Regions from separate parts of the Paenibacillus sp. CAU 1782 genome, predicted to be linked through region 1. Evidence: riboswitches for the same ligand, from Rfam matches in the RefSeq annotation. Region 1 holds a riboswitch; each other region holds the start of a gene.
What was found. A riboswitch is a leader RNA that binds a small molecule or an ion and turns the genes downstream of it on or off. The one in region 1 is predicted to bind cyclic di-GMP.

Region 1 (7,985 bases):
TGCCAAGAGCTACAGAGTGATAAAGCTGCTGCTTTACATGCACAGGGGTACAAAAAAGAACAAGCTTTCCACCATTAAGCTGCCGGTTTACGGCCAGGTCGCCTTATTCAAAAAAAACGACAACGCTTATATGGTTTTTGACGCTGAACGGGAAGTTGTTACGACCTTTCAGGCTGGTCCCTCCAAGGAAATGAAGACCGGGAAGGTTTCTTATTTGCGCAAAATCGGGCAGTCAGGCATCGGCCCCCGAATCGTGGAGGAAAATCAGAAGGAGGGCTGGTATGAAGAAGAATATTTGAATACAAGTCATGAACCGCCGGAGAAGCTGGAGCAATCCGAAAGGCTGCAAACGGAGATTATGGGATTTATCGGCCGAGTCATTAGCCAGTTTCCCATCAAAACCGTGCCGCTCACCCATTACGTCACCAAATTGACTGCCAAAGTGCCTGACAACATGATGGAGGACGAGCGTTACGCGCCAAAAATAGAACTGATTTTATCTTTCATGGCCACGCTGCGCGAAAGCCTTTCTCGAGCGGAGGAGCAAAATATCGACCTGGCTTTCTCCCATGGCGATCTGCATTTGAAAAACTTGATTCGCCGCGACGGCCGTTTAATCGGCATAGATTGGGAGTTTATGAAATGGCGCTCGCTTCTCTATGACGCCTATTATTTCTACAACTTTGTCCGTAAAGAACCCGACGCAAGCGCCCTGCTTCATGAACTGGAAACCTCCAAGGAACTGGAGCTGTCCCCGATTAACCCGGATACCTATCGCATGGTCTTTCAATTGGAATGGATTGTTCATTGGCTAGTCATTGTCGGAGACCGTCTGGAGAGGATCAAGCCGGTCCGCATGCATCACATTCTGGACAATTTGATTCAGAGCACAACACTATTTTTTGAGGGCGTGGAGAAGAGATGAAGGATGTAATCCGCAGGCTGTACGGCTTGTTCGACAAAAGAGAGAAAAGAAAGCTGGGCTTCATACTGGTCATGATGTTGTTCGCCGCATTTTTTGAAGTGCTCGGAATCGGACTCATTGTTCCTTTTATTTCGATGGCAACGAAGCCTAATCTGATTCAAGACAACAGCGTGTTGTCCTATCTGTACGAAACGCTGCAATTCACCAGCACGACTGCGTTTCTCATTTGTTCCGTAGTGCTGCTGCTGGCCGTTTTTGTGGTCAAAAATGTCTACATCCTCTGGTATCAGCACAGGCAATACAAAGTTATTCTGGATCAGCAGGTCAAGCTGTCGCAAAACCTGTTTCGCACTTATCTGACCAAACCGTATGTCTTTCACCTTCAGCGGAATACCGCCGTGCTTCTGCGCAATATCAATGTGGAGGTGCCGAAGGTTTTTCAGGGCGTTATTCTGTCGGCGCTGCAGCTTATTGCGGAAATCGTAGTGATGATCTGCATCTTTTCCCTGCTGCTGGCGATCGAGCCGATTGCTACTTTAATCGTATCGGGGTTGATGGCGGCATGCGTAGCTCTTTTTTTCGCCCTCTTCAACAAAAAAATAGGCAATCGGGGACGGGAGCAGCAAAATATAAACCGCGAAATGATCAAGTGGACCAATCAGGGACTTGGCGCCAGCAAAGAGGTCAAGGTATCCGGCAAGGAGCATTTTTTTGTGGAGGCCTACCGCAAGCATAGCGTGCGCAACGCAAACAATACCCGATATATGAAGGTGCTGGATCATGTGCCGCGCCTGTATATCGAAACGCTGCTTGTTACGCTTGTTCTGGTCATGCTGCTCGTCATTATGCTGCAGGACACCGGCGTGGAAGGCATGATGTCGACCCTGGCGCTTTTTTCCCTGGCGGCTTTCCGCTTAATGCCCTCCATAAACCGGATCGTAGGTTTGGTGACCACGATAAAATACAATATACCGGCATTCAGCGTCGTGTACGAGGATTTAGCTGTTGTTAGCGGACGGGCTTCCCGCAGGCGCGGTGCCGGGAGGCAAATGCCGACCCCGGCGAGCACGTACCGGGCAGAGCCGCTTAAGCGCTCCATTGAGCTTTCCGACGTCACTTTCCGTTATCCGGAGCAGGCGGAGGTTGCCCTCACCGACATTTCGCTGACGATTCCGGCAGGCAAATCGGCCGCCATCATCGGCGAATCCGGCTCCGGAAAATCGACGCTGGTTGACATCATGTTAGGCCTGCTGGAGCCGGAGCGCGGACGAGTGATTGTGGATGGCGTCAGCCTGAACTACCGCATGGACGAGTGGAGAAGCCAGATCGGATACATTCCCCAGTTTATTTATTTGACCGACGATACGATACGGGCAAACGTGGCATTTGGCGTTAACGAAAATGAAATCGACGACGCCAAAGTCTGGCATTGTCTGGAGCAAGCCCAGCTCAAAACTTACGTTGCCTCCCTGCCGGATGCCTTGGAGACGGAAGTGGGGGAGAGGGGAGTCCGTCTTTCCGGCGGCCAACGGCAGCGGATCGGCATTGCCCGCGCGTTGTATCATAATCCGTCCGTCCTGTTCATGGACGAGGCCACGTCGGCTCTGGACAACGAAACGGAGCAGGAGGTCATGAATGCCGTCGAAGCGCTGAAAGGCGATAAAACGATCATCATCATTGCCCATCGCCTGAGCACGATTGCTGGCTGCGACATTGTTTATGTCATGAACAAGGGCAAGCTGGTCGACGTTCAGACCAAGGGAGGAAAAGCAGAGGAGCAAGCGCGGCCGCTAGCCGCTACCGGAAGCCCTTCCTGACTACTGCGTGCGAGTGCAAGTGAATTTCGGCTATATTTTGATGGGGAACGGTATCGTCAGCCCTTGATATTCTTTAATAAGAACGAATAAGAGTCTAATTGAGAACCAGTCCTTATATTCGTTTTGTTTGATGGTCCGCATTTTTTCCGAAGTGTCTTCAGTACGTTAAGGCTTGATCATCCGGTTGAGCCTTAATGATTCGCAAGCAAGATAGAGGAGGAGAGAAAATGGCGATTTTGGTAACGGGAGGCGCCGGATATATCGGCAGCCATACATGCGTGGAATTGATGGAAGCGGGTTACGAGGTTGTTGTTGTCGACAACTTGAGCAATAGCAAGGAAGAAGCCGTGCATCGCGTTATGAAGCTTGTTGGCCGAGCCTTTCCTTTTTATATGGCGGATTTGACGGATAAGGAAAGCCTTCGCCGGATCTTCCGGGAAAACGATATTGAAGCGGTCGTTCATTTTGCCGGTTTAAAAGCCGTGGGTGAATCCGTGCAGCTTCCTCTTAAATATTATTATCAAAATATGACCAGCACGACTGTGCTTTGCGAGGTGATGGAAGAGTTTGGCGTGCATCGGCTTATTTTCAGCTCGTCGGCTACGGTGTACGGCGTGCCCGATGCTGTGCCGATCGCGGAGGAAGCGGCTGTGCGCGCCATTAATCCCTATGGCCGGACAAAAGCCATGATCGAGCAGGTATTGCAGGATTTGGCCAATGCCAACCCGGCGTGGAGCATTGCGATTTTGCGGTATTTCAACCCTGTCGGCGCACATGCCAGCGGTATGATTGGAGAAGATCCCGGCGGTTTGCCCAATAATCTGCTTCCCTATATTGCCCAGGTAGCGGTAGGCAGGCTGAAGGAGGTTGCCGTGTTTGGCGGCGATTATGATACGCCTGACGGCACCGGCGTAAGGGATTATATTCATGTGGTGGATTTGGCGCAGGGACATTTAAAGGCGTTGGAGAAAATCGGATCAGACAGCGGCTTGCATATTTACAACCTGGGTACGGGACGCGGCTTCAGCGTGCTGGAGATGATCGAAGCCTTTCAGCATGTATCCGGTGTAGCAATCCCTTACCGGATTACGGCCAGGCGTGAGGGAGACATCGGGGCGTGCTACGCCAATTCCGCCAAGGCAAATCGGGAGCTTGGCTGGGAAGCCAACCGGGATATTGTGCAGATGTGCCGCGATGCATGGCGCTGGCAATCCTCCAATCCGCAAGGTTATGTCAGAGCGACGGCCCAAACCGGCCTTGCATCCCGCTAGAGACCGAAAGGAGACAGGTGGACATGCGCAAGACGGCGGCCAAAGCCAGCGTGGTTATTCCCGTCTATAACGCGGGCCGCAAGCTGGGCCGCTGTGTGGACTCCGTGCTGGAGCAGTCATGTCCCGATATCGAAGTTATTTTGGTCAATGACGGCTCGACGGATGGGAGCGGGGACTTATGCCGCCGCTATGTGGAGATGGACTGCCGGGTATTGCTGCTGGAGCAGGACAAGACGGGAAGCATTAGAGCAAGAAGACGCGGCGTGGAAGCTGCCTTGGCTCCCTATGTCGTTTTTGCCGATGCCGATGACTGGATGGACGCAAAATTGGTGGAGTCTTTGCTTAAAGTGGCGGAGACGCAGGAGGCGGACATAGCCGTTTGCAACACGTACCGGGTAATTGACGGCTTGCCGCTGCTTCGCCGAAGAAACCGCAGCCGTTATTTTCAATCGCCGCGAAATTATGAAGGCGAGCAGATTCGCGATGAGCTTGTTGCCGCTTATTTGCACGGGCATCCGTTTCCAGCGACGCTGCATGGCAAGCTGTACCGGCGGGAGCTGCTGCTTGGCTGCGGGGCTTTTTTGGAGGACATCGTTTTTTTTGGCGACGATCTGTTCTACAACCTGGAGATGCTGTTGAACGCGCGGCGTGTTGCCGTTTTGCCGGAATGCCTGTATTATTACCGATCCGGCGGCACAACGAGCCGCTATATGCCTCATCTATTCCCGGATATCGTGAACGGCTACAGAATTCAGCAGGAGGTTGCCGATCGCTGCTTCGGACATCCTGGCGGGAGCGGGCTTGCCGAACACAGGCGGGGCATAAGCGAAATGCTGCTGAGGACGCTGTTGACTTGTCTCGTCTATTTGTTTTACGCGGATATGACTACCGGTGAGCGCATGCGGCATATTGGCGAGTATTGCAATCATCCGGCAGTGCGGGAAAGCCTGTACAACTTGTCAGGCAAAGGTTCTTTGCCGCGAAACTATATGCTTGCCCTGCAGAACCGGGATTCCGCGGGCTTGCATGCTTTGGCCAGACGGATTTATACGGGGGGGGTGCCAAAACGCGCTATACTCAAGCTATTATCTTTTATTCCGTCGCCGCTTTAATGAGTACTGGAATTATTGAACACAAACGTCCAAAAAAATTCGACAAATTGACAAATAATCTATCAAAAAACGAAGACATGAACCGACAGCATATGCATGTCCGATCGTATAAGATCAATCATGTGCAGTAAAAAGATAAGGGAGACGTTGAAATGCGCCTAGTATCTGGGCACCTTAGGCGCATGGAGTCAGTGGTGCAACCGCCCCGACGATATGGGGGATGAACATGACTGGAAATGGTTCGGAAAACATGCAGCACGGACAACTGGACAGAGAGTGGGTGGAGTTGATCGCTTGCGCACGCGCCAAAGGGCTGACACCGGACGAAGTAAGAAGGGTTCTATCTATTATCGGGGAAGAGCGCTCATCCATTATACAAGAAAGCGCTGTATGAAAGCATACAGCGCTACTCGCGATTGAATTTCCACTTGTTGAATTCAAGAAATTCCTTGAACTGTTCTTTGCTGACGCCGGAATTCATAGCTTCTCGCACAATTTCTTCCCATTCGCGGTCCAGCTCGCCGGCAGGGCGATCTTGTTGTTCACTGTTTACAAATTCCTCAACCGGCACATGAAGCACTTCGCCGATTTTTTCCAAAAATTGAATGGATGGATTTTGCTGAAGCCCTCTTTCAATGGAGCTCAAATATGATTTGGCAACTCCGGCTCTTTGAGACAATTCGGTTAACGAGAGGCCTCTCCGTTTGCGAAACATTTGAATGCGTTCTCCAATCATGACAGACTCCTCCGTTAGTGCTTCAGCCTCAAATAAGTTTTCATTTGTTTACATTATAACGGAATTCATACGCGAGGGAAAGAGTCGCCGAAGAAGGCGGCTTTTTCGCTATCTTTTGAGGTAACAAAATAGATGTTCACTAAAAAGAACGTTTTACTGAAAATATATGAAAAATATTGCAGAAACACGATTGACATTCCGTTAACAGCGATGTTAATATACAGGTATGTTCTTTATAAAGAACGAAAGCGACGAGATATGGAGGCACAAATGAGCGCGATCGCCGGGATATGGAATATATGCGAAAGCCGGAATGCCGGCGAACAGGGAGAACGACTCCGCAGGACTTTGTCGAAATGTCCCGCCGACTATGAAGGCGTATGGCAGGAGGGTCCGATGTATCTGACTTGCCGCAGCCGATGGATCACTTCCGAGGCTGTAGGCGTTCCTAATCCATACCATGACAGCAATCGGCGGTTAACCATTGCAGCCGACGCCATCATCGACAATCGCAAGGAGCTTTTGGATAGTCTTGGCATACCACCGGGACAACGCGGAGATGTCAGCGATCAGGAATTGATCCTGCTCTCCTATGACAAGTGGGGGACGGAAGCTGCTGGCAAACTGATTGGCGATTTTGCTTTTGTTCTATGGGACGGGAATAAAAACAGGCTTTACGGCGCAAGAGACTTTTCCGGCGGCAGAACGCTTTATTTCCATTGGAACGACAGCTCGTTCCGGTTTTCTTCCTTAATTAGTCCGCTTCTGGCGCTGGACGATGCAAGCCGCGAGCTAAACGAGCAGTGGCTGGCCCAATATGTAGCGATTACGGCAGTTGTGGATGTTGTCGGCATGGACCAAACAGTCTATAAAAATATTAAGCAGGTTCCGCCGGCCCATTATTTTTTGCTGGAGAATGGTACCTTAACGATGTCGCGGTATTGCAGGCTTGATTCGGTGAACAAGCTTTTGCTGAAAAACGATAATGATTATGTGGAAGCTTTCCGAGAGGTTTTCCAGGAGGCTGTTGACGCCAGAGTCCGGACGTTCCGGCGGGTTGGCGCACAGTTAAGCGGCGGACTGGATTCAGGAGCCGTTGCCAGCTTCGCGGCTCGCCGCTTGCGCCGGGACGATCTTTCCCTTTATACCTACAGCTATGTGCCGGTTTCGGATTTTGTCGATTATACCCCGGGCTGCTACGCGGCGGATGAAACGCCCTATATTGCCCAAACTGTGGCGCATATTGGCGGCATAAGGGAGCATTACCTGAACTTTGAAGGCAGCGATCCTTACAGCGAAATAGACGGGATGCTGGGCATTATGGAAATGCCCTATAAATTTTATATCAATTCCTTTTGGCTTAAAGGCATTTTCGAGCATGCGGAGCGAGACGATGTTGGCGTGATTTTGAATGGCGGTAGAGGGAATTTGAGTATTTCCTGGGGAGACGCCATACCCTTTTATACTGAATTGATGAAGAGAATGCGCTGGGGCAAATTGATGGAGGAGCTGGCGTTTCGCAGGTATGCTGCGCAAACGGGCCGCAAGCATTTGTTGTCGCTTGTTGGCCGTGAGCTGCTGTCGAACTTCTCTTGGCGCAAGGAGAAAACGCCGCCTTATCAGGTCATTATTAATGAAGCCTTTGCCGCAAAAACCGGTGTCTATGAAGTGTTGAAGCAACATGGCATCGGGTCGGACGGATGGCTGGCATCCAATAATGTGTATGAAAACCGGAATAATCATTTTCAAGAGCTTTATCATTGGAATGCCAGCAATACGTTAGCTGCGAAGCTTTCCTACCGGTTTGGCGTCTGGAAGCGGGACCCTACAAATGATCTTCGCGTCATTTCATTCTGTCTGTCGCTTCCAGAGGAACAGTATGTGCACAAGGGGATGTCCAGGGCTCTGGTGCGCAGAGCGACCGAGCATATGCTTCCGGATGGAATCCGGCTGAACGAAACGATACGTGGAGTGCAGGGAGCCGATTGGCTGCATCGGGTCATTCCCCGGTGGGAACAGCTTCACAGCGAGTTTCGGGAAATGACCGGCAACAGCGCTTTGCTGGAGATGGTGGACGGCAAGGTACTCCGCGCAGCGCTTGGCGAGCTGTCAGATGGAGTCTCT
Region 2 (7,985 bases), on a different contig from region 1:
CCCTTGGCTTATCATAGGTTTGAGGTACATACCTTCTTTTTGCGCGGTTCTGCTCCTGATAGGTTTGTTTCGGTGCCTCCAGCGCATCCAATAAAAATCTTGCCGCCTGTTTTTTGGCTTCAAGCTTCATATCGGCAGCGATCCAGACGGCCTCCGCCACTCTGAACTGAAAAAATCCAAAGCTCGGCAACGCCGAAACCTCAAAGGAGCCTCTTACCTCATAGCCGTGTCCAAGCTCCAGCGTTTTTGCCATGTCCGCCTGCACAATCAACTGCAGCTCCGTATTTTGATCATCTATTGATTTTATGTATTGGCAGCCTCCGTAAACCCTAGAGTTGACGGAAGTTATTCCGACTCTCAAAACAAACTCCTTTGCTTTGATCTCGGTATTAGCCGTTGTTTTGACAATCTGCAGAATTTCCTTATAGGCTTCAGCTATCGCCGCCGGTTTGTTTTGTGCCATTTGAACCATTTCCCCGCCTCCAGTTGTGACTTTTGAACGATCTATATACTTTTCGACACAATAATTCCTGATCCTCCCTTAAATGAGAAAAGGCAAAAAGAAAAGGCCGATTTCGGATAGTCCGAAACCAGCCTTGCAGGTATAAAAGCAGAACCTTTAGGATTGCGGCTCCGGTTGGGCAGCCGTATACGTCACCTTATACAGAATTTCGGTCGATTTTCCGTATTTGTTTGTTGCGACAAACTTAAGGACATTTTCGCCTTCTTTCAAGTTGACGCTGATGGAAGCATTGTACGATGATAGTTGCACATCATCCAAATACAATTTAACACTGGAATCATTGACATCCGACAACGTCCAGCTCACTGTAATTCTCTGCGACGAGGTTGTCTCCGGCGCATGGGTCAGCACGAAGGTTGGAGCAGGCGGATTAAAGGTAATGGTTTTGGTTACTTCCGTCGTTTTTCCCAGCTTATTGATGCTTTTCACCTTAATCGTGTTGACTCCGGGCACCAGGCTGAAGGACTTGCTGGTATAATAGCCGCTCTGTTTTTCATCATTTACGTATACCGACGGATATGAATCATTCGTATCTCTCACTGTCCAGCTTACCGTAACTGACTCTTTTTCGGTTGTTTCCGCCAAATCGCCAACGGTCAAAACCGAATTGCCGGCGTTGAACGTAATGGATTTTGTAACGGTTGTTGTTTTGCCAAAACTATTGGTTGCTTTGACAACGATTTGATTGGAGCCTTCTTTCAAATTAACCGTAACCGAATTTGTATAAGAGGACTGCTTCTCGTCATTTACATATACGGATGGATAAGAGTCGTTTTTGTCTTTTACTGTCCATCTTACGGTTACTGTTTCTTTATCCGTTGTTTCCGGAAGGCTTTCGACTGTCAATGCCGGACCGCCTGTCGAAAATACAACTTGTTTTTTCACCTCGACAGATTTCCCCGCCGAATTCTCAGCGCGCACAATAATGGTATTTGTTCCTTCCTCTAGCTCAATGGTGGCCGAGGACGAAGAGGACCACTGCTTCTCTCCATTAAGGTAGACGGTTAAATCGCTGCCGTTTGGATCTTTTGCAGTCCAGGACACTTTTAACGACTTATTATCCGTTTGCTCCGGAACGCCTTTTACTTCCAGCGTAGGGCCGCCTTTTTCATAAACAACCTTTTTGGTTACAGTCTCGGTTTTGCCTCCGGGTATGCGGGCAACAATCGTGAACGTATACGTTCCTTCCTGCTCCAGCACGACCGCCCAGCGGAATTGTCCTTGGACAACCTCGACTTGTTTGTTGTTTATGGTAACGCTGGCGCCTTTGTTCACGTCGCCTGTTACATAAACGGTTGGCGTGGACGTTTGTTCAGGCACGTCTACGTTTAATTCCAAAGAGGCTTGGCTATCGCCGGAGGCGCCTTTGAGCACACGGTAGATCAGAGCAGCCGCTTCGGCGCGGGTAACGGGAGCATTCGGCTTCAGTCGTCCGTCCTGATAACCGGTCATCAGTTTCTTTTCAATCGCGATTCCCATATAGGTTTGCAGATTGGGAGAAACGTCGCTGCCGTCATAGTAGTAATTCAAAATATCCGGATTTTGAAGATCATCCGGCTGATAATTCATCGTTTTGACCAGAGCGACGGCAACATCCTCGCGGGTTGCTTTGGCTGTTGGATCAAAAAAGGCATTGCCGCTTGGCGGGTAATAACCCGTCAAGAAATCTTTTGACGCTTCTATCGCAGGAAAAGACCAGCGGGACTTCGCTACATCGCGGAACGTTTGTTCATTATCCGTCGGAATATCCAGATAAAAGGCCAATGTGAGCAATTGGGCGAACTGCTCGCGCGTCACCGGCGCGGCAGGCTTAAATGTATTATCATCAAATCCTTTGACAACGCCTAGCTGAACAAGGCTATCAATTTCATCCTTTGCCCAATAGGTGCTGCCTACATCGCTGAATGACGGACTGTTGTCTGCGTAAGCCGCGACGGTTGGAATCATAAGCGCTAGCGCTAATGCCATGATTAAAATCTTAAATTTTGACTTCCCCATCTTGTCCCCTCCATTTTCTTCAATAGGGACTATTTTACTATAGTATTTTCCATTCGTCGATAAAAAAAGAGAGTTCTTCCATCCCCTAAAATCAGCTAGTTTCGTGAACTAGACTTTAAATCGATTTAGCATGGTTTTCAGCTCATCCGCGGTGCGTGTCAGCTGTTCCACGGAGCTGTTGATTTCCATAATGGAGGCAAGCTGCTCTTCCGACATAGCAGCAATCGTTTCAAAGCTTTGGGAAGAATTTTTGGCGATTTGCACACTATCCTTAATCTCGGATTCCACACGTTCCGTATTTGCGTTTAACCGGTCGGCTGCTGCGGCAATTCTGTCCATATGAACCGATACGTCCGTCGTTGTGGTCACAAGACTCTGGAATAAAACGCCGACCTCCCTCACTTGCTCCAGGCCAAGCGTAACTTCTCCGGTTCCTTTATCCATTTTGCCCACCGCTTGGGAGGTGTCGGCTTGTACCTGATGGATGAGATCGGCAATCTGATTGGCGGATTCCGTCGATTGCTCGGCAAGCTTGCGGATTTCATCCGCCACGACAGCAAATCCCTTCCCATGGACTCCTGCTCTGGCAGCCTCGATCGAAGCGTTGAGCGCCAAAATATTGGTTTGGGAAGCAATCGATGTAATCAGGGACGTAATGTCGCCGATTTCCTCCGAACGCACGCTTAACCGCTTAATGCCTGAAGCAGCTTCGTTAACCGTCTGCTGGATGGAATCCATCTGATTGGTCAAGCCGATGACGGCTTCATTGCCTGTTTTTGCTCCTTGGGAAGCCTCGGCGGCAATGCCGGAGGTTTGGTTGGATGTGTTCAAAATACCATAGACGCCCCCTCCGATTTCCCCAATCAAGCCCAAATTCCGCTCATACCCCGTCATCTGGCCTTGCAGCCCGGCATTTGCCTGCTGAATATTGGTTGTGGTTTGCTGAACCGTAGATGAGATTTGATCCACGTTGCCCAATAGATGAGACGATGAGCCGGCTACAACCTGTCCCTTATCCAAAATGGATATGATCAGCCCCTGCAGATTTTCAAGCATTCCGTTAAAGCTTCTCGAAAGCTCGCCGATTTCATCCTTGGTTTCAAATGCCAGCCTAGAGGACAAGTCTCCTTCGCTCGCGGAAAGCCCCTTTAGCTTTTCGTTCATGACGGAAAGCGGCTTTAACGTTTTGCGCATGACCGTATAAATGATTGCAGCGGAAACCAGAAGACAAACTATCGTGACCATAATTGAAAATCGCAGCAAGGCGTTGGCTTCGGCATAGGCTTCGCTCTTGGGAACCATGATTGCAATGCCCCAATCCATCATTCCTGATTTACCGTAAACGATCATATGATCCGATCCATCAATAACGGCTTCACCCAACCCCGTATCGCCATTGGTGCTTTCAGCTACGATTTTATTAATCGTTTCATTCCCGTAATCGGCCATATTTTTCTGCAGGGTATCTTCAGGATTCTGGCTGGCCACAACCGTGCCTTCCTTTGTATATACAATCGCATGGCCGCTTTGGCCCAATTTCACCTTGGAGATCAGATCAATCAAGTCTTGTATAGGCTGACCTCCGTTGCCGACGCCAACGATATTTCCTTGGTCGTCCCTTACAGGAGTAGCCGTAAGCACAATCGGCGTCCCCTCAACCCCGGGAGACTTCGAGCCTACCGGATCGATGGTGACGGTCTCGCCGTTGATCGCCCTTTGAAAATGAGGAAAATCCTTTACATTCGTTGTGGCTCCCGGCAAATAAAGCGTGCCGTCCGGGGCAATAAACGCAAATTCATCCGGATTTTCGGTAATGTCCGTCATTCGGTTGCTGTAAGCAAGAATTTTGGGAATGTCTCTGTTTCTCACGTCATCCGATTGGCTTAATGCCTGGTATTTGGCCTGGGTGCCCTGAATCCATATATCGATGTAATTTTGAACAACGGACAGCTGCTGCTCCGCCTGTTCCTTAAAGTTTTCCTCCAATGTCGTTTTGGCCCTATCGTAGCCAAGGAAAGACACACAGCTTAGCGATACGGTCATTAATAGAGTGGTAATCAGGCTGCTTTTGACGGTTAGTTTCATTGTAATCACTCTTTTTCTATCGAAAATTTTTGGAATACAAAAAAATCCAGTCCGAATAGACTGGATTTTGCGTGCACATAACCCTTCCTTATTCGGCGGCCCGGCTGTCATCGCGCGTAACGCATTAGACCCGCAGCTTTGCGTCCCCGCCTTTCGGCGAGTTTGCCTTTATCGAAAAGAATATCGGTTAAATGACACTTTTCTTTTATAGTTGTGCATTAATTATTTATCAAAATCCTTTTAAAACGACACATTCAGGAAAAAGGATGCGGAATCGCCAGCATTGGCGCGTCTTATATCGCCGCCATCTTAACCAGCATTTACGTTCGCACAGGGCCATCATAACACAGCCATTTCAGGGCTAACGACAGTGGTTGGCAAAAACAGGATGAATGACCCTGTTAAAAACAGGAATGAACCAAGCCCTAAGTCATACAACGGAATGGCGAGAGAGATGTCGCAGCTCGCGAATGAAATGCTGTTCATTATTTTTCGTATCGTCAGGGTGGAAGGCATGTCCGGATCGAGGCGCCCAGATTAACTGTTTGTGTTTGGCTTCCAACTCATTATAAAAGCTCTCCACTAAGCTTCCGTGCACCTGAAAGTCTTTGGCGCCATGAATGAAAGTAACAGGAAGATCTATTTTGTACCCATCGCCCATGATCTGGTGATTACTTAATTCCTCCACGAAACGCTGCGTATAGACCAGCTTAAATCCCCTGTAAAAGCTATTGATAATATCCTTAAACGAATAAGTCTCCGACCGCAGCATATTGATGAAAATCCCCCACATGCCAGGGTGCTTGATCGCTTCATCGGTGTAGATCAGAGTATTGAACCTTTGCTGCCAAATCCGCATAGTTGCCCATTGCTTAAAGCTTTCCGTAAACGGAGGTTCGCCTATTGCTTGAAGCTCGCGCAAAGCTTTTTGGTTCCCTCGTTTTGCCGCCTCTTGTTTCAGCCACTCCAACGAAAGCCTGTCGTTTTCAGTCCAGCTGACCAATTGCGAAAAACCCGTATACGAATAAAATTTGTGCGGCGAACGAACAGCCAGACTTAAACCGATCGTGGAGCCCCAGGAATGGCCTGCGAGGAAAATTTTAGTTTGCTTAAAGCGTTGGCGCAAATAGTCCGTTAACTCCTCCGCATCGGATATAAATTGCCCCACGGTTAAGGTCTCCCGGGGAATTGTTTTGGAGTAAGATTTCCCCGTCCCTCTCTGATCCCAAAACACAACGACAAAATGCTTCACTAATTCCCGGGTATTGGTCACAATCGTATAGTCTTGTCCCTTGGATGAAACCCCAGGCATGGGCATCGAGGGTCCTCCATGAAGGATTAACAGCACCGGTTTGCCAGGGTTCTCTCCCTGCAAAAGAATGCATTGCTCGACACCTCCAAGGACCAGCTTTTCTACCGAGCTAATTCCCGTCCGAGGTATGCAAAAATCGCGTTTGGCAAACCGCTTTATCATTGCTTCGCCCCCGACGCATTCACGAAATATTGGATATGGTTCGCAACATGCAGCTCAACGCCATCCGTCGTTTGCCCCTGCGACCGTAACAGAATGTAGTCCATAACCATCATAAACAACGGGTATTGATATTCCACCGCCAGCAGTTTGGGATCCATTGCCTTTAACTTGCCTGCTTCCGCCATTTTTGCAAACACGATAGCCAGACATTCCACTGTTTTTGCGACAATATCCCCACTGTAAATTTCTGCGGCCTTGGCATGCCGGAAAAGCTCGAGATAGACAATACGCCACATTTTCTGATGGATGGAGTCATCGATATGGCGTTTGAAGTTCAACCATCCTTGCTCCAAAAACGACTTTAAGTCCATCTCCATCGCAATCTGATCCACCTTCTCCATCGGGGGCAATATTTCCGAGCAGGATTGGCGAAAGTTCCAAAAGATCGTCTCGATCAGCTCATCCTTGTTTTTGAAATGTTTGTATAAGGAGCTTTCCTTGATCCCCACCTCTTTCGTAATGTCCCGGATCGAGACACCGCTGTATCCTCGCCTCGAAAATAGATCAATCGATGTCTCCATAATCTTTATTTTTGTCTGGTTCGTAATGGCATTGGCAGCCAAGTCTGCATACACCCGATTTCTCTCTATGCTCAACAGATAAAACCTCCCGCAAATAAGGCTAACGGCCGTTAGCTTGATTATAAGGATAACAGTCGTTAGCCGTCAAGTTTTAGAGGATTTGGCAAACTCCAAGTTTCTTCCTTTGCTATTGAACTGATTTAGGCGATAATAGGATAGAATCAATAACTTTGGAGGTCCCATGAAGAAATTAGGAAGAAATGACGCTTGCCACTGCGGCAGCGGATTGAAGTACAAAAAGTGTTGCTTAAGCAAGGACGAGGCTGGAAAAGTAGTTCCGATTACTTCCTCGCGGCCCCTTTCTTTAACAGATATGATTGACCAGCAACTCCAATGGCCAAACGAGCTGCATCAGCAGATCGCGCATCACTTTCTGCAAAATACGACCGGCTTATACTCGGATGAGCTCATTGGCAGCTTTATTAAAATCTGGAACGCATACGCCCATGAAAGCCGCCCTATCTCGCAAAAGCTGGGAACATTCCCTGCGGCGCTGGAATATTTGCTTTGCCAAAATTACGATTATCCTGCTACCCAAAGCGAGCTAGCCAAGAAATACGGAATTTCTGCCACAACGTTATCAAACAGAGCGGAACAGATTTACTTTTTCTTGGAGGATCATGCCGATATGCTCACTGTGCCCAACGGGCAGCAGCATTCGGCCGCCGACAATCCGGGCTCACGAGTTGCCATGGAACAGCAAATAGCCCGAATTCACGCCCTGCTTGACGAGCAGAATTTCGAAACGATAGAAGAGGCCAATGCTTTTTTACAAAAAAATATGCACAAAGCCCCTTCCGGCCGCAACAGCCAGAGCAAGGAAGAGCAAGCCTCCGACTTGATCTATTCGGCATGGGAAGAATCCGATCCGAAACGCCGGATTAAGCTGGCTCAGGATGCGCTGGCGCTTCACCCCGAAAGCGGAGATGCCTATAACATTTTAGCCGAATGCACATCAACGCCCAAGGAAGCCGCCTACTTCTACAGGCAAGGGATGAAGGTTGAGGAAAATCGTTTGGGCAAGGCCTTTTTCGAGGAGAACAAGGGATACTTCTGGGGGTACCTGCCGACAAGACCTTTTATGAGAGCAAAATTCGGACTTGCGCAGATCTGTGCGATGATGGACAATATGGCCGAAGCCATCCAGCATTACCGCGAGCTGCTGGAGTTGAATCCAAATGATAATCAAGGCGTACGAGAGCTGCTGCTGACCGCTTATCTGGAGACGGAGGACTGGAAATCCGCCAACCTTCTCTTTCAACAA
Region 3 (7,985 bases), on a different contig from region 1:
GTACAGTGCGGAAAGCGCCTCGTCGCGGTCGTTCAGCTCCAGCGGCAGCGGACACCAGATCAGCTTGCCTGCGCCGTGGGCCACCGTTACGACCTCGTTTGGTCCGTTTTTGCCCGAGGCAGGAATTTCTTTTGCCAGCTGCGCGATTTTGCGCATGCCGAAGGAGGCGGCATAAACCTCTCCGTTCAGCTTCAGCTGCTCCTCGCGACGAACATTGGCAGGGAGGCGTTCGCCAATCAGGCTGTTCAGTGTGTTCTGCGGATGCCAATAAGCATCCAGGCCCGCAGGTCCGGTCAGAAGCAAAGTAGCGCCCGATTGGCTTACCAGATCAAGCAGCCTGTTCAAGGCTTCAGCTTCTATGTTATGGGGGCTAGGCAATAAAATCAACCTTGGCGGATTTTGCTCCAGCGCCTCCAGCTGATATTCGCCGGTTCCCCGGAAATTGCGCTTCAGTTCATAGGCCAGCGTACGCGTTGCCGCAGTCGTCGCTTCAAACGCCAGCTTCCGGTTGGAGAAGTCGTTGGAATACGGGAAAACAACCGCGATATCCTCTAGCTTCCGGTTCCGGAACAAGTCGCGGATTTCCGCCATAAATGATCCAAAGCGGTAGGAAACATCCGCTTCCGGCTTCTCCGTTCCGTCTGCGCGCAGCGCTCCGATATGGGACTCATTGGCATTGTCCATATAGAAGTTGGTGTTCCAGATCCATTGGACGGCGCCTGCTCCGCCGGCAGCAAAGGCGTAGGCGTATTTACGCTCCAAAATGTTGTGAAGCTCTTGTTCGGTCCGCTTGGCGCGGCCATCGGGCGTTTCCACATACATGATGCCCGTTTCCTGCACCAGGTTTGGCTTATCCGCCGTTTTGGCAAAAATGCCGTCCCACAGCAGTTGATCGTTCAGCCACCAGGAGTGAACCGTCGTATAGTCGACGGCTTCGCCGTAGAAGAAAGGCGATGGACGCTGCGCGCCGAGCGCTTCGTCCTGGCCGACCGTTACCATATGGTTCGGACATTCTTCCTTGATGGCGGCATACAGCTCGCTGGCCCAGCGGTTGTGCATGTCCATCGAGAACAGGACGTAGTCGAGCCATTGAAGCCCTTTTTTGCCCTGATGCATATCTTGTACGTCAAAATTGATTTTCTCTGCTTCAGGAGGCCCCGCTGCTTCAAAATCCGGCAGTTGAACCGGCGTCATATTCCATCTCTCCTGCAAAGCTTCGATCGAGCCATGGCGCTGACGCAGCCATGCCGAGTACGCTTCGCGTTCGTACACGTCGCCGCAGGTGCGCGGGCCGTCGGAGAAAATGCGAACCGGGTCGAACATCGAAGGTTCGTTGATCAGATCCCAATCCACGTTGGCTGTATCCCGATGACGGGACACGATGGCTCCGATAAACCGCTTCTGGGCTTCCACGCTGCGCGGGTCCAGATACGGATTGACGCCTTCCCAGGTTTCCGGAGTAAAGGAGAAAAACGTAAATGTAACCTGCAGATTGTAGCTTTTGGCTGTCAGCAGGAATGCGTCGATCGCCCGCAGGGCATCCTCCGAAGCATGGCCGTCTGTCTGCATAATATTGCGGTAGGCGGTCCAGATGCCGGTCCGAATCCAGTTGATGCCGGCATTGCTCATCTGCGCCATGTCGCGGCTCCAGACGGAAGCATTAGGCAGGAACAGGAACTTGCGCGCAACATCGGACGTCATGTAGGTCATGCCGACAACGGGCAGAGGGCGTCCGTCCTTTTGGAAGTAGTCGCGGTCGCAGGTCACGGGTTCGCCCTGTGCCAGGAAAGCGCGGTCCATCCCCCAGAAGCCTTGACGCAATACGCGAACCTCGCCGCTTGCCGCTTCGGCGCGACATACGACCTCATAGTAGCCGGACTGGATGTCAAAAGGAAGCGTGATGTGCCTAAAAGACAAGCGCTGGGACGATGTCACTTTCTCTTGATGTTCCCAGAGGCGCGATGCTTCCGATTGCCCAGCTGCTTCTCCTTGGCCTGCGGCTTCGCTCCGTGCGGAGAGGGCATCGGACTTCACAAAGTCGACTGTCAGAGTTACGTTCCACTCTTGACCTGACGTAGACGTTGGAGCAGCTTGACCGTCACCGGCTGCGTTGCTGGCCGGAGCTGCCGCATTGGCCGATCCTGAAGCGGTTTGCGATGCCGCCGCTCCAGCGGATGAAGCGTTCTTTTTGCCGGTTGGTGCGCCGCCTTGACCCAGCCATTGATGCTGGAACGTTAAAGTGGCCCGTTCACCCGGCTCGTAGGACGCGTAGTTTGGCTTCAGCCAAAACTCGGTCACGGACGCTGCGCAATAACGCGCCCAAGCCAGCAGCTGTTCAGCGCCGCCATTTTGCCAAAAGCGATCTCCGATCGTCTGGTTTACGAACAGCCAGCGTCCGCCCTGGAATTTGCCTTTGGTATTTTCCCAAAGCACAACGGGCGCAGCGACGGAACGTCCGTCTTGCGATACCCCGGTCAGCAGCGGAAACAGATGAGCGTCCATTGGGCCTGCGGAGCCCATCTGATGAGGAAGCTCGCTGTTTTTGGATACATGCGGCACCATATTCCATGTTGGCTCTATATCGAACAGAATCTCCGCGCCCTGCAGCAGAGGAATGTCCGAATTGGCGGACAAGCTCGCAACGGGTGCAGGATCAACCGGCAAAACCTCATGGATGTGCAGCTCTTGGTGGTAGGCCGTTTGTTCGGTGCCGGCTTTCCAGCCGGACTCGGTCCGTTCAACAGGAAAGCGGAACGGGGCTCCGCCGGCGCTAATTAATCCGCCGCCGCGCTTCAGAAACGCAGTGATGCTGCCCCAAGCCGCTTTAGGGAAATACGGCGCATGCAGATTGACGAATACGCCTTCATTTAGCTCATCAAGCTTTTCAGCCAACTGTTCGGCAAGAACGAGCGTGGCATTTTCCGCAAGCTGTTGAATGCCCTCCAGGGAAGCCCTGGAGGGTGTCGGAAACTGTGAATCGGCAAAAATCAGGATCGATTTGCTCATAGTAAGTTGTCCTTCATCGCTTTGTATACGAGCTGGGAGAACAGGCTGTTGGACCAGGCGAACCATTTGCGCGTGAACTGAGTCGGATCGTCGGAATGGAACCCTTCGTGCATGAAGCCGGTATCGGCATCGGTGGACTCCAGCCAGTTAATCATTTTCAGCTTTTCTTCTTTGTCGGTAGCTGTCAGTCCTTGCATGGACAATGCCATGTGCCAGATATAGCCCGGAGGCGTGTGCGGGCTTCCGATGCCGCTAGCCGCGCTTCCTTCGTAGTAGAAAGGATTTTCTTTGCTAAGCGCAAAACGTCTGGTGTTGAGATAGATAGGATCGTCAGCCGGAGCATAGCCGAGATAGCTGATCGACATCAAACCAGGCGTACCCGCATCATCCATCAGACAGTAATTGCCGTAGCCGTCGGTTTCATAGGCGTAGATTTTTCCGAATTCAGGATGGTTATACATGCCGTACAGCTCGATGCCGTGATTAACGTCGGCCTCAAGCGCCGCAAGCTCCTGAACAAGCTTCATGTCGCGGAAAACCCATTCCGCAATTTCACCCATCTGGCGAAGAGATACAACGGCAAACATATTGGCAGGCACGTTGTAATGGAAATCGCAGGCATCGTCGCTGGAACGGAAGCCGGACCAGATCATGCCGGTATAGTTGACAGGCATGCCGAGGCCGTTGTTGCGCAGCGAATCGGTTGGAATGCCGTTGTTGCGGGTAAAGCGGTAAGGCGATTTTTCAAAATGGTGCTGCTCTGTGCGCCACAGATCCAGAATGGCCAGCATAGCTTGCTTGAAGCCCGCGTCGAAAATATCCGCATTGCCGGTTTCTTTCCAGTACAGATAAGCCAGACGAATGCTGAAGCAGATGGAATCCAGCTCGAACTTGCGCTCCCAAACCCATGGTGACATGTCCGTTTCGTCCGTTGTATTCCAATGCCAATCGTTCGCGCTTTCATTGAATGCGTTCGCATAGGGATCGATCAGAATCATTTCCATATGACGTTTGATCAAACCGGCGATAATGCGCCCAAGATCCTCGTCTTCGGCCGCCAGCGGAACGTAGTGGATCACTTGCTCAACGGAATCGCGCAGCCACATGGCCGGGATGTCGCCAGTGATGACGAAGGTCGTGCCGTCGGGCATCAGCTTTGTAGTGGTTTCAAGCGTATTGGGAAAACAGTTTTTAAACAGCTGAAGTAATTTTGGTCGATGAGCCAGCTTTTGCTCAGCCTCGCGCAGCACATCTTGTACAGCGTTTGGCAATTCCAGGCTCGGGATTGTAACTTTTGGCAATCTGAATTGTTCCATGAATCGGGAACCCCCTCAAAACGAATAGTGCTACCTTTAAGTGCATGTTCAAAAAGTCCTCTAAGATAAGCTTACCTTAAAAATAACGGATTAAGCCTCATGCCGACAGCTAACAAATTAAAGGAATGCGGTAAAAATTAAAGAAAGCTGCCGATTGCCTTCTGTCTGCTCTTTTCGCATACGGAGGCAAGCCGTTTTTATGAGGGGAATGGTTGGAGATTGGTACATTATGCTATACAATAAGCTTAATAGAGTTAAGAAAGGAAGGAGATTTATTCGTGCATTCATTAAAAAGAACGGTTGCCCTGACATTTGCCATGCTGCTGCTGTTGGGACTTATCCCTGCTGGCGTGTGGGCTGCCGATGCTTCAAAACCGACCGTGGTCAATGTCAAAACCCAAGCGGTCGGACTCGTATTTGACGGACAAGAGCTGAAGCTGCCGGAAGGCCAGCATTCTTTTATCTATCAAGGCAGGGTGTATCTTCCCATTCGTTACATATCGTATGCTCTTCAGCAAACAGTAGGCTGGGACGGCAAAAAGCTGCAGGTAACAGTGGATGAGCCAAACGAAAAAGAGCTGGAGGAGCTTCAAAAGCAGCTTTTGAACAATAGCTCAAGCAAAGTCAAAGACTTTAAAAGCGTAAACCTGCCGGTTCGCACGATTAATGCGACGCTGCTCTTTAATGGAACAGCCAAAACATTGCCGGAAGGTCAGTCTCTGTTTATTTACAGCGGCACGATCTATGTTCCGGTTCGCTTCCTTGCTGAAGCGATCGGCACGGAAATGAATTGGGACCCTGTGAGCCGGACGGTAAACGGAGAATCCGAGGCGTATCGGGCACAATTTAATGAAGAAACGGTTCCCGGCAAACCGGGCGGCAATAATGGCGGTGCGTCTGGCGAAAATGGCGGAGCGGGAACGCAGCCTGTAGCGGGCGGCGGCGCAGGCGGTGGGGGCGTTCCTGCCAAACTGACCTACGAGCAAATTACAGCTAGCGCGCAGAGCTCTCTTGAAACGTTGAGAGACAGCTGCAAGGCAACATTGATCGGTCTGGGACTGGACTATTATGCAACAAGCGACGCCGCCGCAAAAGCACAGATTAAAGCCCAGATTAGCAAGGAAGTGGATAGCTGCACAAGCAAGTTTGAATCCCTTTTGTCCAGCGTATCTGCAAGTCTAACCGCAAACGGTTATAGTACAGATATCATTGAGGAGTATCGCAAAGCGTTCCAGGCGGAACTGGCCGCTGGTCGAGCTATAGCCGGGAATCTGGGTTAACGGTCAAAAGAGCCAGCATGTTTGGCGAATTCCTTCTTCTTCACATATTTGAATGGAAATAAGGGGCTGTCCAAAAAGTCAAACGCTCTAACGGACACGGAAGTCCGTTAGACGCGTAAAACGCAGATTTTGAAATGCTAACGGACATCCTTGTCCGTTAGAGCCCCAAAATGGGTAATTATTGGATAATTTTCGCTGTAACGGACATCAATGTCCGTTACAAACGCAAAAAGCTAAAAAATAAGCGCTAACGGACACGGATGTCCATTAGCGTTTTTAATTGAATCAGATACGCGGATCGGCTTTTCGGACAGCCCCTTTGTATGCTGCCAGACCTAACTGCATCCAGGCTTGTTCACTCCTTCGACGTCATTTGTTCAATGGAGCGACAGGTAACGGCAGAATTGTTGTCAGGCAGTGGTTTATTTTTCTATGAATCTATTGAATTGTGACAAAATCGTGGTAGAATAGAACTAGATAAGCAATACACGATAACGGCAAACCTATCGAAAGGTAGGGACGCAAAGCTATAGGGCCTTCCTAATTGATGGCAGCCAGCTACCGAATGGACATGCTTTTTTTGTTTTTTCTGGCCCTTTTTTGAACAAAAGTAGGCCAATATTGAACAAAAGAAAACCTAACACCGATAATAGCAAACCTATCGAAAGGTAGGGACGCAAAGCTATAGGGCCTTCTACACAGATGGCAGCCTGGCCGCCGAAAGGGGATTTTCTTCATGCGTAAACTCATTACGATGGCAATTGCCGTAATTCTCCTGTTCACTTCTGTGCAAGTTGCATCGGCACAAACCTCGAAAGGTACTGAATGGTTGGGCACCGATCTTCTGTCTCAAGGCGCCATTTCGGTTACCTACAAAGTAAACCCCAACGTTTCGACCAAACTAATGATCACCAAAGGCAAAGAAAGCTACACGTACAATTTGATCGCCGGACAAGCTACAGAGACGTTCCCTTTGCAACTGGGCAATGGCGAATACAAAGTCACTGTGCTGGAGCATGTATCTGATAAAAAGTTCAAAGGCGTCCTGCAAAGCACGGTGACGTTGAATGTGAAGGATGAAAAAGCGGTTTATCTTAACTCTATTCAAAATGTCAGCTGGACAAGCACCAGCAAAGCGATTGTTCAAGCTTCCCAATTGGCTAAAGGCAAAAAGACGGACGAAGAAAAAGTTAAGGCTGTTTATGACTATGTCATTGCAAACATCGCCTACGATAAAAAATTGGCGGCCAATGTGCCCGCTGATTATCTTCCCAGCATTGACCGCACATTTTCGACAAGAAAAGATATTTGCTACGGGTATGCCGCGTTAACTGCGGGTATGCTTCGCAGCCTCGGTATTCCAACCAAACTCGTGATGGGCGAATCGGATTATGTGGATGTCTATCATGCTTGGAATGAGGTTTATTTGAACGGCAAGTGGGTCATCATCGATACGACAGTGGATGCGGGTTTAAAAGCAGGCAACAAAAAAATAGAGATGATTAAAGAAGCCGGCAAATACACAGCGGCTAAAAAGTACTAATACCATACATGCACACTTAAACAGCTCGCCGATATGGCGGGCTTTTTTTAATTGCAGCTGGCGAGCCTATGACGGTTAAAATATCCGTTTTCTTTTGTTGGCCTTATATTTGTACCAATACTTCCCGTCTTCATCCTTAAACAAACGTATGCCAAAAATCTTCAAAGGAGTCTGCAGCTCTGTAAACATCATATATCCGGACAGAGATCATCACCTCGCTTTACATCTATTGGAATTATAGCAAATTCAATAGAAAAAATACAGGACTAAAGTATGATTAACAGGTAAAAATGCCTACGTCAAACAAGTATAGATAAACAGATAAAGATCCGGTAGTGATTGTTGTCACTTTTTTGTCATGTGACAAAACACAATAGAAGCCGCCCCATTGACAAGGTTACGGGGACGAAGTAAAACTGCGGTAATGTATTTTGAAAAAATAGTTTTGTAGAGGTTTTTCGAAGAGTCCGATTTCTCATTGCGAGGCATAGCTGGCTGCAGAATCAGTATCAAATAAGAGATCTAGCCGAATGAAGCATAGGGAAACGAAGATTCTTACTCTATCAGTAATGAGGTGCCCATACAGTTATCACCGTTATCACTGCGTTAATATCTAGATCAATCCCGACAAACTGCATATTTTACGCGCCGAGGGTAATTCAGAATGACTGAAAATATATGTTTATAATTGTGTATATTAATGAAGTAATTTTTTAAAGCAATAATTAATCACAGGAATTTCGACAAAATATAAGAAAATCCGAAAAAAAGGGTTGCAATGTATATAAGGGTCGTGTTATATTATTTAAGTCGCCGCTGAGACATGCGGGACACACGAAA
Region 4 (7,985 bases), on a different contig from region 1:
TTCCCGGTTATGCGCCTTATGCCGCCTCCAAGTTTGCGGTAGAGGGGTTTAGCGAAAGCTTGCGGCATGAACTGAGTCCGTTTGGCGTCAAAGTGGTCCTGGTGGAGCCGGGAGCGTACCGGACCCCGATTTGGGACAAAGGTTTGGGACAAATAAACAACCCTGATCATTCGCCTTATCGGAAAAGGCTTCAGGCCATCATGAGTTATTCGCGCCGGTCGGGAGAGGCGGCGCCTGATCCCCAGCAAGTGGCCGATTTTATCGGCAGGCTGGCTGGCAGCCGCTCGCCTAAACTTCGTTATCCGCTTGGACAAGGCGCCGTGCTAGCGTTGTGGAGCAAAGCGCTGCTGCCGTGGAATTGGTTCGAAGGCATCATCCGCCGCGGCACCCGTTAGGGCGCGTACACACACCCTGGGAGGTTAATTGGAAAATCAACAGGGAATGAAGTACAATAAGCAGGATGTGTTAAGCGAGGGCTTAAAGAGTTTAGTTCTAAGCAACCACTTGAAGTCGGATTTTGCAATAATGGAGGATTATATGTTGAATTGGAAGTCGATTGTAAAAGGAATGGCAATGGGAACGGTCGAAACGGTTCCCGGCGTCAGCAGCAGCACGATAGCTATGTTGATGGGAATCTATGAAAATTTGATTGAAGCGATCGGGAATTTGACCTCCAAGCGGTGGAAGGAAGGGGTCGCATATCTGATTCCGATCGGAATCGGAATGATCGGCGGTTTTCTGGTATCGGTATTGCTGATCAGCTATTTGCTGGAGCATTTCATGCAGCCGACGCATTTCCTGTTTATCGGGCTTGTTATCGGAATGCTGCCATCCCTGTGGAAGACCTCGCGGCAAGAAGCCAAAAGCTCTTTCCGGTTTATCCATGTTGTTCTGATCCTGCTGGCTTTTGCCGGAATTGCCGCAACCCGTTTCCTGGATCAGTCCGGGGTAGCGACGATGAGCAATTTGTCGGCGGGAGACTATCTGTTTCTGTTTGCTTCCGGCTGGCTTGCCAGCACGGCGCTGATATTGCCGGGAATCAGCGGCGCTTTGGTGCTGACCATTCTGGGCGTGTATTACACGGCGATATCCGCCATATCGGAGATGGATATTCCGATTCTGCTCGCGATTAGCGCCGGCATATTAGCAGGCGTGCTTCTGACAAGCAAGCTAGTGCGGTTCCTGTTAAAGCGGTATACGCTAATTATGTATTCGTTAATGATCGGCATGGTGGGTGGTTCCATCATCGTGTTGTATCCCGGTTTTCCTAGCGGCGTTTTGTCCATTGCCGTTTGCATCGCCGCATTGGGGGCAGGCTTCGTGATTGCTCTGTTTGCGGGACGAATTAGCCGGAAACAACAAATATAAATAACGAATTTAACAGCTCTCTCTTGTAAGCCAAGTGTGGCGGTTAGGTGCTTCGGGTCAGAACAGTCGTGTGACTCAAGTCCAACCGACCGATCTTGCTGCTGCCAGGCGGAGGGCTGTTTATTTTTGCTTTCCTTTTTTGGGGAGACAATATGTGTTCACATCACTTTGAAGTTAAATTATGTTAAACGATATTGCCACATCAGAGAAAAACTACTATAATTAGTTCATTGTGCCTATCTAATGTATGTTATTATTTACCTTAGTGCCGCTGAACCGATAATTGAATAGCCCGGCAAACCTATCGAAAGGTAGGGACGCAAAGCTAAAGGGACTAAATCCGCGGGGATAAGTCAGCCAGTTGCATAATCGTAATTGGTGAATGATGGAGGAGTATCCATATTCGCCTTTTTTGTAGTGGCGGATTTGCGGGTAATTTTGGAATAGCAGCCGGGTGAACAGGCAGGTGCTGGCATTAATTTAGAAGAGTTGCAGAAGTAGGAGCAAGGCATCTAAGACTAACGGGAGGGCAATACATTGAGACAACATGAGCAGGCAAACAAGAGAAAGAGATTTTTTGGCCGTATATCCGTAAAAATGACAAGCAGTATTCTAACTCTGGTCCTACTGATATGCGCGGTATTTGCAGGTATGGAAGTTGTAATCAGCCAAAAGCTTGCGAAACAGCTGGAGGATCAGTTTGTGATCCGGCTGGAAACGAATATTTTGGAGCTTCAAAATTATCTGCACTCGATTCCCGAAAACGCCAGTGAGATCGACAGTGTTAATCACCCCGCCTATATCAAAATAAAAGAACGGCTAGAGCAAATTAAACATGACAATTATCTCGAAAACGTCTTTATTCTGGGACGGCTCCAGGGACGGGAACAAATTATTGTTTTGACCGGGGACGAGGATTATTACGGCCAAGATTTCGAGTTTAGCTCAGAGATCAATCATACGATGGAAACCGGGCAATCGACCATCAGCTCGATATACGAAGATGGATTTGGTACCCATAAGTCGATCTTTATTCCACTGTCGGACAGCAACGGTCAAACCTTCGGGATAGCTGGCATCGACATTAATGCATCCGTTGTGCCGCAGGTTAAAAAGGATATTTTCTGGACAACAACCACCATTATGATTGCCGTGGCAGTCATTGGCTCGCTGGTAGCCTATTTGATTAGCCGCAGCATCACAAAGCCGGTTATCGCTCTTATGCACGGCGCGGAAAAAGTGGCGGCAGGCGATTTAACGCAGCAGGTGGAGATCAAACGGAATGATGAGCTTGGCAAGCTGGGCGAAGCTTTTGGCGATATGCGCCGGAATCTGGAGAAATTGATTACGCAAATTTCCCAGTCGTCCACTACCGTGTCAGGGACCAGCGAACAGCTGTATCATGCGGCAAACGACATGAGCGCAAGCTCGCAGCAGGTGGCTACCTCCATGAACAGCATGAACGAAGGAGTTGCCGAAGTTGCAACGTCCATCGCAGACAGCACCGCATCCATTGTGGAAGTCAATTCGGATCTGACGAGAGTGACAGCGGAGGTTAAGATGATGCAGGAGATGGCTAATGCAGTGGCCGGCCAATCCGAGGACGGGCAACAGCTGGTTGAAAAAACGCTTAGCCAGATGAATACGATCCAGCAGGAAATGCAGCAGTCGCAGGAAGCGGCTGCGCAGCTTGGCTCCCGTTCGAAGGAAATCGGCGAAATTATTCATATCATTACCGAAATCGCGGCGCAAACAAATTTGCTTGCGTTGAATGCCTCCATTGAAGCGGCGCGGGTCGGCGAGCAAGGAAGAGGATTTGCCGTTGTAGCGGGCGAGGTGAAGAAGCTGGCGGAGCAATCTTCCGAAGCGGCCAGCTCCATTACGGAGCTGATCTCCAGTACACAGCATGAGAGCGAGCGGGTGCTGCAAAGCATTGCCCAAGGCAATCAGGCCATCGAAACGGGCCAAACCTGGATTCATGAAATGTATGAAAATTTCAAAGTCATTTTCAACGGCGTTTCTTCCTTTTCGGGTCAGATGGAGGGTTTGAAGCAGGCGCTCGAAAAAGCCGACAGTTCCTTTGAGATGATCTCCAACGCCATGCAAAAAATATCCGGTGTTACAGAAGAGCAAACCGCCGGATATGAAGAGGTTGCCGCGGCGGTTGAGGAGCAAAGCGCTACGATGCAGCAAATGACGGCTTCTTTCCGCAATTTATCCCAGATGGCTTCGGAGTTGCAGCAATCCGTTCAATTTTTTACGATCAAGCAATAAGATGAAACGGACAAGGCACCGGCTGGAATCCGGAGGAGTGGAAGGAAGCTCAGCGGACCTTTGTGAAGGAAATGCCGAACAGGGAAATCATTGATGTGGATAGCTCCCACTACGTGCATGATATTCAGTATGAAGCTATTGCTGAGAGGATTAAGGTTTATTTTGAAAAAACGCAAGTTCTCGGGATCGAATAACCCGGAACTTGCGTTTTTTTCTAAAGTTTTAAGAATGGATGAAGCGATGGTGAAAAAAGGAGCGTTGACAGGACTCAGGCAGCATGATTATATTAAATATTATAATTCCAATTGAAATACTATGAATAAAGTGGTGGAGGTGTTTCTGCTGAATATTGAAAACATAGAAGCGTTTGTGTATGTGATTCATTGCGGGAGCTTCAATAAGGCGGCGGAAGCGTTGTTCCTTTCCCAACCGTCGGTTACGGCCAGAATAAAAACGCTGGAGCAGGAATTAAACTGCAAGCTGTTTGATCGAGATGGCAAGCAGGTCAATATTTCAGAGGACGGTAAGCGGTTTTTGCCTTTTGCCCAGCAAATGCTGCATGTGTACAATACCGGGAAGCTGTATCTCAATCAGAAAAAATCGCTGCCTAACGAATACCGGATCGGGTGTACCATTTCAGCAGCAAACTATATTATTTCCGACTTAATCCCTTATTTGAAAGAGCGTTTTCCGGCGGCCAGCTTCAAGGTTGCGACGGGGACCACCGATTATATTGTAAGCAAAACGCTGAATAAGGAAGTGGATATCGGACTTATTCGCAAGTCCCATCATCCCGCGCTGCAGTCGCATCGTCTATATGTCGATCCCATCAGGCTTTATGTATACCGCAACCATCCGTTTTTATTGGAGGAGGACCATATATCCGTCGAAGATGTCGCCAAGGGGCCGCTCGTATTTTTTGAATGCGGGTCGCTGGATTGGCTCCGTATTCATCGCATCTTCGAAAATCTGGAGCAGCCGCCGAACATTGAAATTCAGACGGATAACTCAGAAGCTGCCAGGAAATTGATACTTCGAGGGGCCGGTATCGGCTTTTTGCCCAGTTTGAGCGTGCGCCAGGAAGTGGCGGATGGGCTCCTGTATCCCATTTTGCTGCCGGAAACGGAAGGCATTGCGCTTCAAACCAACGTGGTTGCTTGCCCGGGAGAGCATGCGGAGCTGTTCGAGGCGGTTGTCCAATTCAGCAAGAAAATAGGCGGATTGGATTATTGAATTGCCATATAGAAGTTATCTATAAGGAAACCCATTGACGTCACTCATGCCGGAGTGATACTTTTTATACAACAAATAATTCACACTTATCGGGTATGAATTATATGATTAAACTATCAACGCTTAGCGGGGGGAAATCATTATGAAAAAATGGTCCATTTTAACGGTTACTGCAGTATTGACACTGGCGTTGACGGGGTGCGGAGCCGGAAGCGAAACAAAGTCGACATCAGGATCTGGCGGAGAAGCGGCGCCAATTAAAATTATTGTTGGCACAGGCACGCAGTTTCCCAATGTATGCTTTATTGACGAAAACGGAAATTTGACCGGGTATGACGTTGAGCTGGTGAGAGAAATCGACAAACGTCTGGATGATTATGAGTTTGAATTCCAAACGCTGGAATTTACCAACTTGCTGCTAAGCCTGGAAACGAAAAAAATCGATATGGTTGCCCATGAAATGGAGAAAAATCCGGAACGCGAAGAGAAATACCTGTTTAACAAAGAGCCTTATTCGCACTGGAAAAATAAAGTCGCAGTTGCAAAATCCAATAACGCTGTTCAATCCATTGATGACTTGAAGGGCAAAAAAGTGCTGACAACGGCTACAAGCGCGCAGGCGATCCTGCTTGAAAACTATAACAAAGCCAATAACAACGCGCTGGAAATCGTGTATCAAAACGGCGCCGCAAACGATTCCGTAGCTCAAGTCGTATCCGGTCGCGCAGAAGCATTCCTGGCGGCGGACTTTACTCTTCCGCTCATTGATCCAAACGGCGAATTAAAGCTGGTTGGTTCTCCGCTCAGCGAGTCCAACACCTTGTTTATGTTCCGCAAGGATGATGCCGATCAGCAAAAACTCGCGGACCGCGTAGACGAAGCGCTGAAGGAAATCAAAGCGGACGGCACATTGAAGCAGTTGAGCGAACAATGGCTTGGCGCGGACTACACAACTTCGGAAATCAAATAATACCGTCAGGAAAGGCAGGCCGCAACAATGGGAGCAACTTTTGACTTTAGCTTCGTCATTCAGTACTTCATCAAGCTGCTTCCGACCGTTCAGCTTACGCTGTTAATCGTGGCTAGCGCAATCGTGATCGGACTTGTCGTCGGCTTTCTTGTAGCCCTTCCGCAAATGTACAACATTCCGGTGCTGAAGCGAGTATCCCAGGTATATATCTCCTTTTTTCGCGGCACGCCGATATTGATTCAGTTATTCCTGTTTTATTACGGATTGCCGGAAATGCTGAAGCTGATTGCCGTGGATACCGCCAGGGTGCCCTCCTTGTATTTCGTTATCCTGACCTATGGTTTGCACAGCGGAGCTTTTATGTCGGAAATGATTCGGGCATCCGTTGCCGCTGTGGACCGGGGACAGGTGGAGGCTGCTTATGCGGTTGGCATGACGGGGCCGCAAGCCTTCCTGCGAATCGTGCTGCCCCAGGCGATTGCGACCGCGCTGCCGGTTTTCTCCAATCTGGTCATTGCCAGCTTGAAGGATACATCGCTAGCCTTCAGCGTAGGCGTCATGGAGCTGACGGGCAAAGCGTCTACGCTTGCGGTTGTATCCAGACATCTGATCGAAGCCTATATTTCACTTGCTATCATCTATTTTATCGTAAGCTTTGTGTTGGAAAGGCTGCTCCGGCTGCTTGAGCGGAGAGTGCAGAAGAGGGGGATGGCGCCGATATGAAACTGGATGTTTCCTTTATCTGGACTGCGTTTGTTGAGCTGTTAGGCGCCATTCCGGTTACGCTCGCCATTACGGCTGTATCCGTCATATGCGGTTTTTTGATCGGAACAGTCGTTGCACTTTCCCGGCAGTTCCGGGTGCCGGTGTTAAGCCAACTGGGTTCGGCTTATGTCACCTTCATCCGCGGCACACCGATGATTACCCATCTGCTGTTGATCTACTTCGGCGTACCGATGCTGCTGGACGCTATCGCGGAAGCGCTTGGTCTTGGTTTTCGATCTGCTTCCATCCCGATGATCGGATTTGCTTTTCTATCGTTTTCGATAACGGCAGGGGCTTATGCGTCGGAGGTGGTCAGATCGGGATTGCTTGCCGTGGATCGAGGACAGCTCGAAGCGGCCTATTCCATCGGAATGACGCCTCTGCAGGGACTGCGAAGAATCGTGCTGCCGCAAGCTTTTGCTGCCAGCCTGCCCAATATCTCCAACATGCTGATCGGCATGCTGCATGGTTCATCGCTGGCGTTTACGGTATCGGTGGTCGAAATAAATGCCAAAGCGCAAATTGTGGCAACGACTAACTGGAAGTTTTTTGAGGCTTATCTGGCTGCGGCTCTTATTTATTGGGGCCTGACATTTTTGATTGAAAGGCTGAGCGCGCTGGCGGAAAAGCGGTTCAAAGCGTATAGCCGGGGAGGCGTGTCATGATCGCATTAAAAAAAGTTCGCAAAAGCTTTGGCAAAAACGAGGTGTTGTCGGGAATCGACCTGAAAGTGAAGCGGGGCGAGGTAGTCGCCATTTTGGGTCCAAGCGGCTCCGGCAAAACGACGCTGCTGCGCTGCATCAATTATTTGGAGAAACCGGATTCCGGAGTAATTTCGATAGGAGATTTTGCGCTGGATTGCAAGCATCACGGCAAAAAGGACGTACATGCGCTGAGGCAAAAATCGGCGATGGTGTTCCAGCAATATAATTTGTTCCGCCACAAAACAGCGCTGCAAAATGTGATGGAAGGACTGGTCGTCGTCCGCAAGGTGTCAAAAGCCGAAGCGCGAGAACGCAGCATCGCCCTTCTGGAGAAAGTGGGGCTCGGAAGCAAGCTGAACTCTTACCCCAGCGAGCTTTCGGGCGGACAGCAGCAGCGCGTCGGTATCGCGCGGGCGCTTGCGATCAATCCGGAAGTGATTCTGTTCGACGAACCAACGTCGGCTCTGGACCCCGAACTCGTGGGCGAGGTGCTGTCCGTTATTCGCCAAATCGCGGAGGAAGGCATCACGATGATCATCGTGACCCATGAGATGGGTTTTGCGCAGGAGGTTGCGAATCACGTTGTTTTTATGGATGGCGGCGTAATCGTGGAGGAGGGAGAACCCAAGCAATTGTTCCGATTCCCCAAAGAGGAGCGCACAAAACAGTTT

Region 2: it holds a riboswitch for cyclic di-GMP, as region 1 does, so the genes downstream of both, ACX93W_RS14520 (methyl-accepting chemotaxis protein) here and ACX93W_RS09500 (anti-repressor SinI family protein) in region 1, are expected to answer to the same signal.
Region 3: it holds a riboswitch for cyclic di-GMP, as region 1 does, so the genes downstream of both, ACX93W_RS18465 (transglutaminase-like domain-containing protein) here and ACX93W_RS09500 (anti-repressor SinI family protein) in region 1, are expected to answer to the same signal.
Region 4: it holds a riboswitch for cyclic di-GMP, as region 1 does, so the genes downstream of both, ACX93W_RS08945 (methyl-accepting chemotaxis protein) here and ACX93W_RS09500 (anti-repressor SinI family protein) in region 1, are expected to answer to the same signal.

The regions. Positions count from the first base shown of each region.
Region 1 is NZ_JBTOLL010000002.1:101,109-109,093, reverse strand. It holds gene ACX93W_RS09520 (phosphotransferase) at 1-925, shown strand, start outside; gene ACX93W_RS09515 (ABC transporter ATP-binding protein) at 922-2,742, shown strand; gene galE (UDP-glucose 4-epimerase GalE) at 2,970-4,013, shown strand; gene ACX93W_RS09505 (glycosyltransferase family 2 protein) at 4,037-5,125, shown strand; cyclic di-GMP riboswitch class II at 5,257-5,340, shown strand; gene ACX93W_RS09500 (anti-repressor SinI family protein) at 5,352-5,519, shown strand; gene ACX93W_RS09495 (helix-turn-helix domain-containing protein) at 5,532-5,861, opposite strand; gene ACX93W_RS09490 (asparagine synthase-related protein) at 6,132-7,985, shown strand, end outside.
Region 2 is NZ_JBTOLL010000005.1:225,367-233,351, forward strand. It holds gene ACX93W_RS14510 (hypothetical protein) at 1-472, opposite strand, end outside; gene ACX93W_RS14515 (S-layer homology domain-containing protein) at 620-2,521, opposite strand; gene ACX93W_RS14520 (methyl-accepting chemotaxis protein) at 2,630-4,606, opposite strand; cyclic di-GMP riboswitch class I at 4,698-4,783, opposite strand; gene ACX93W_RS14525 (alpha/beta fold hydrolase) at 5,037-6,080, opposite strand; gene ACX93W_RS14530 (TetR/AcrR family transcriptional regulator) at 6,077-6,736, opposite strand; gene ACX93W_RS14535 (SEC-C metal-binding domain-containing protein) at 6,903-7,985, shown strand, end outside.
Region 3 is NZ_JBTOLL010000010.1:78-8,062, reverse strand. It holds gene ACX93W_RS18480 (beta-galactosidase) at 1-3,006, opposite strand, end outside; gene ACX93W_RS18475 (glycoside hydrolase family 125 protein) at 3,003-4,322, opposite strand; gene ACX93W_RS18470 (copper amine oxidase N-terminal domain-containing protein) at 4,601-5,602, shown strand; cyclic di-GMP riboswitch class I at 6,089-6,168, shown strand; cyclic di-GMP riboswitch class I at 6,244-6,324, shown strand; gene ACX93W_RS18465 (transglutaminase-like domain-containing protein) at 6,339-7,145, shown strand.
Region 4 is NZ_JBTOLL010000001.1:1,896,537-1,904,521, reverse strand. It holds gene ACX93W_RS08955 (SDR family oxidoreductase) at 1-395, shown strand, start outside; gene ACX93W_RS08950 (DUF368 domain-containing protein) at 424-1,368, shown strand; cyclic di-GMP riboswitch class I at 1,653-1,737, shown strand; gene ACX93W_RS08945 (methyl-accepting chemotaxis protein) at 1,906-3,642, shown strand; gene ACX93W_RS08940 (LysR family transcriptional regulator) at 3,976-4,875, shown strand; gene ACX93W_RS08935 (transporter substrate-binding domain-containing protein) at 5,018-5,845, shown strand; gene ACX93W_RS08930 (amino acid ABC transporter permease) at 5,873-6,568, shown strand; gene ACX93W_RS08925 (amino acid ABC transporter permease) at 6,565-7,275, shown strand; gene ACX93W_RS08920 (amino acid ABC transporter ATP-binding protein) at 7,272-7,985, shown strand, end outside.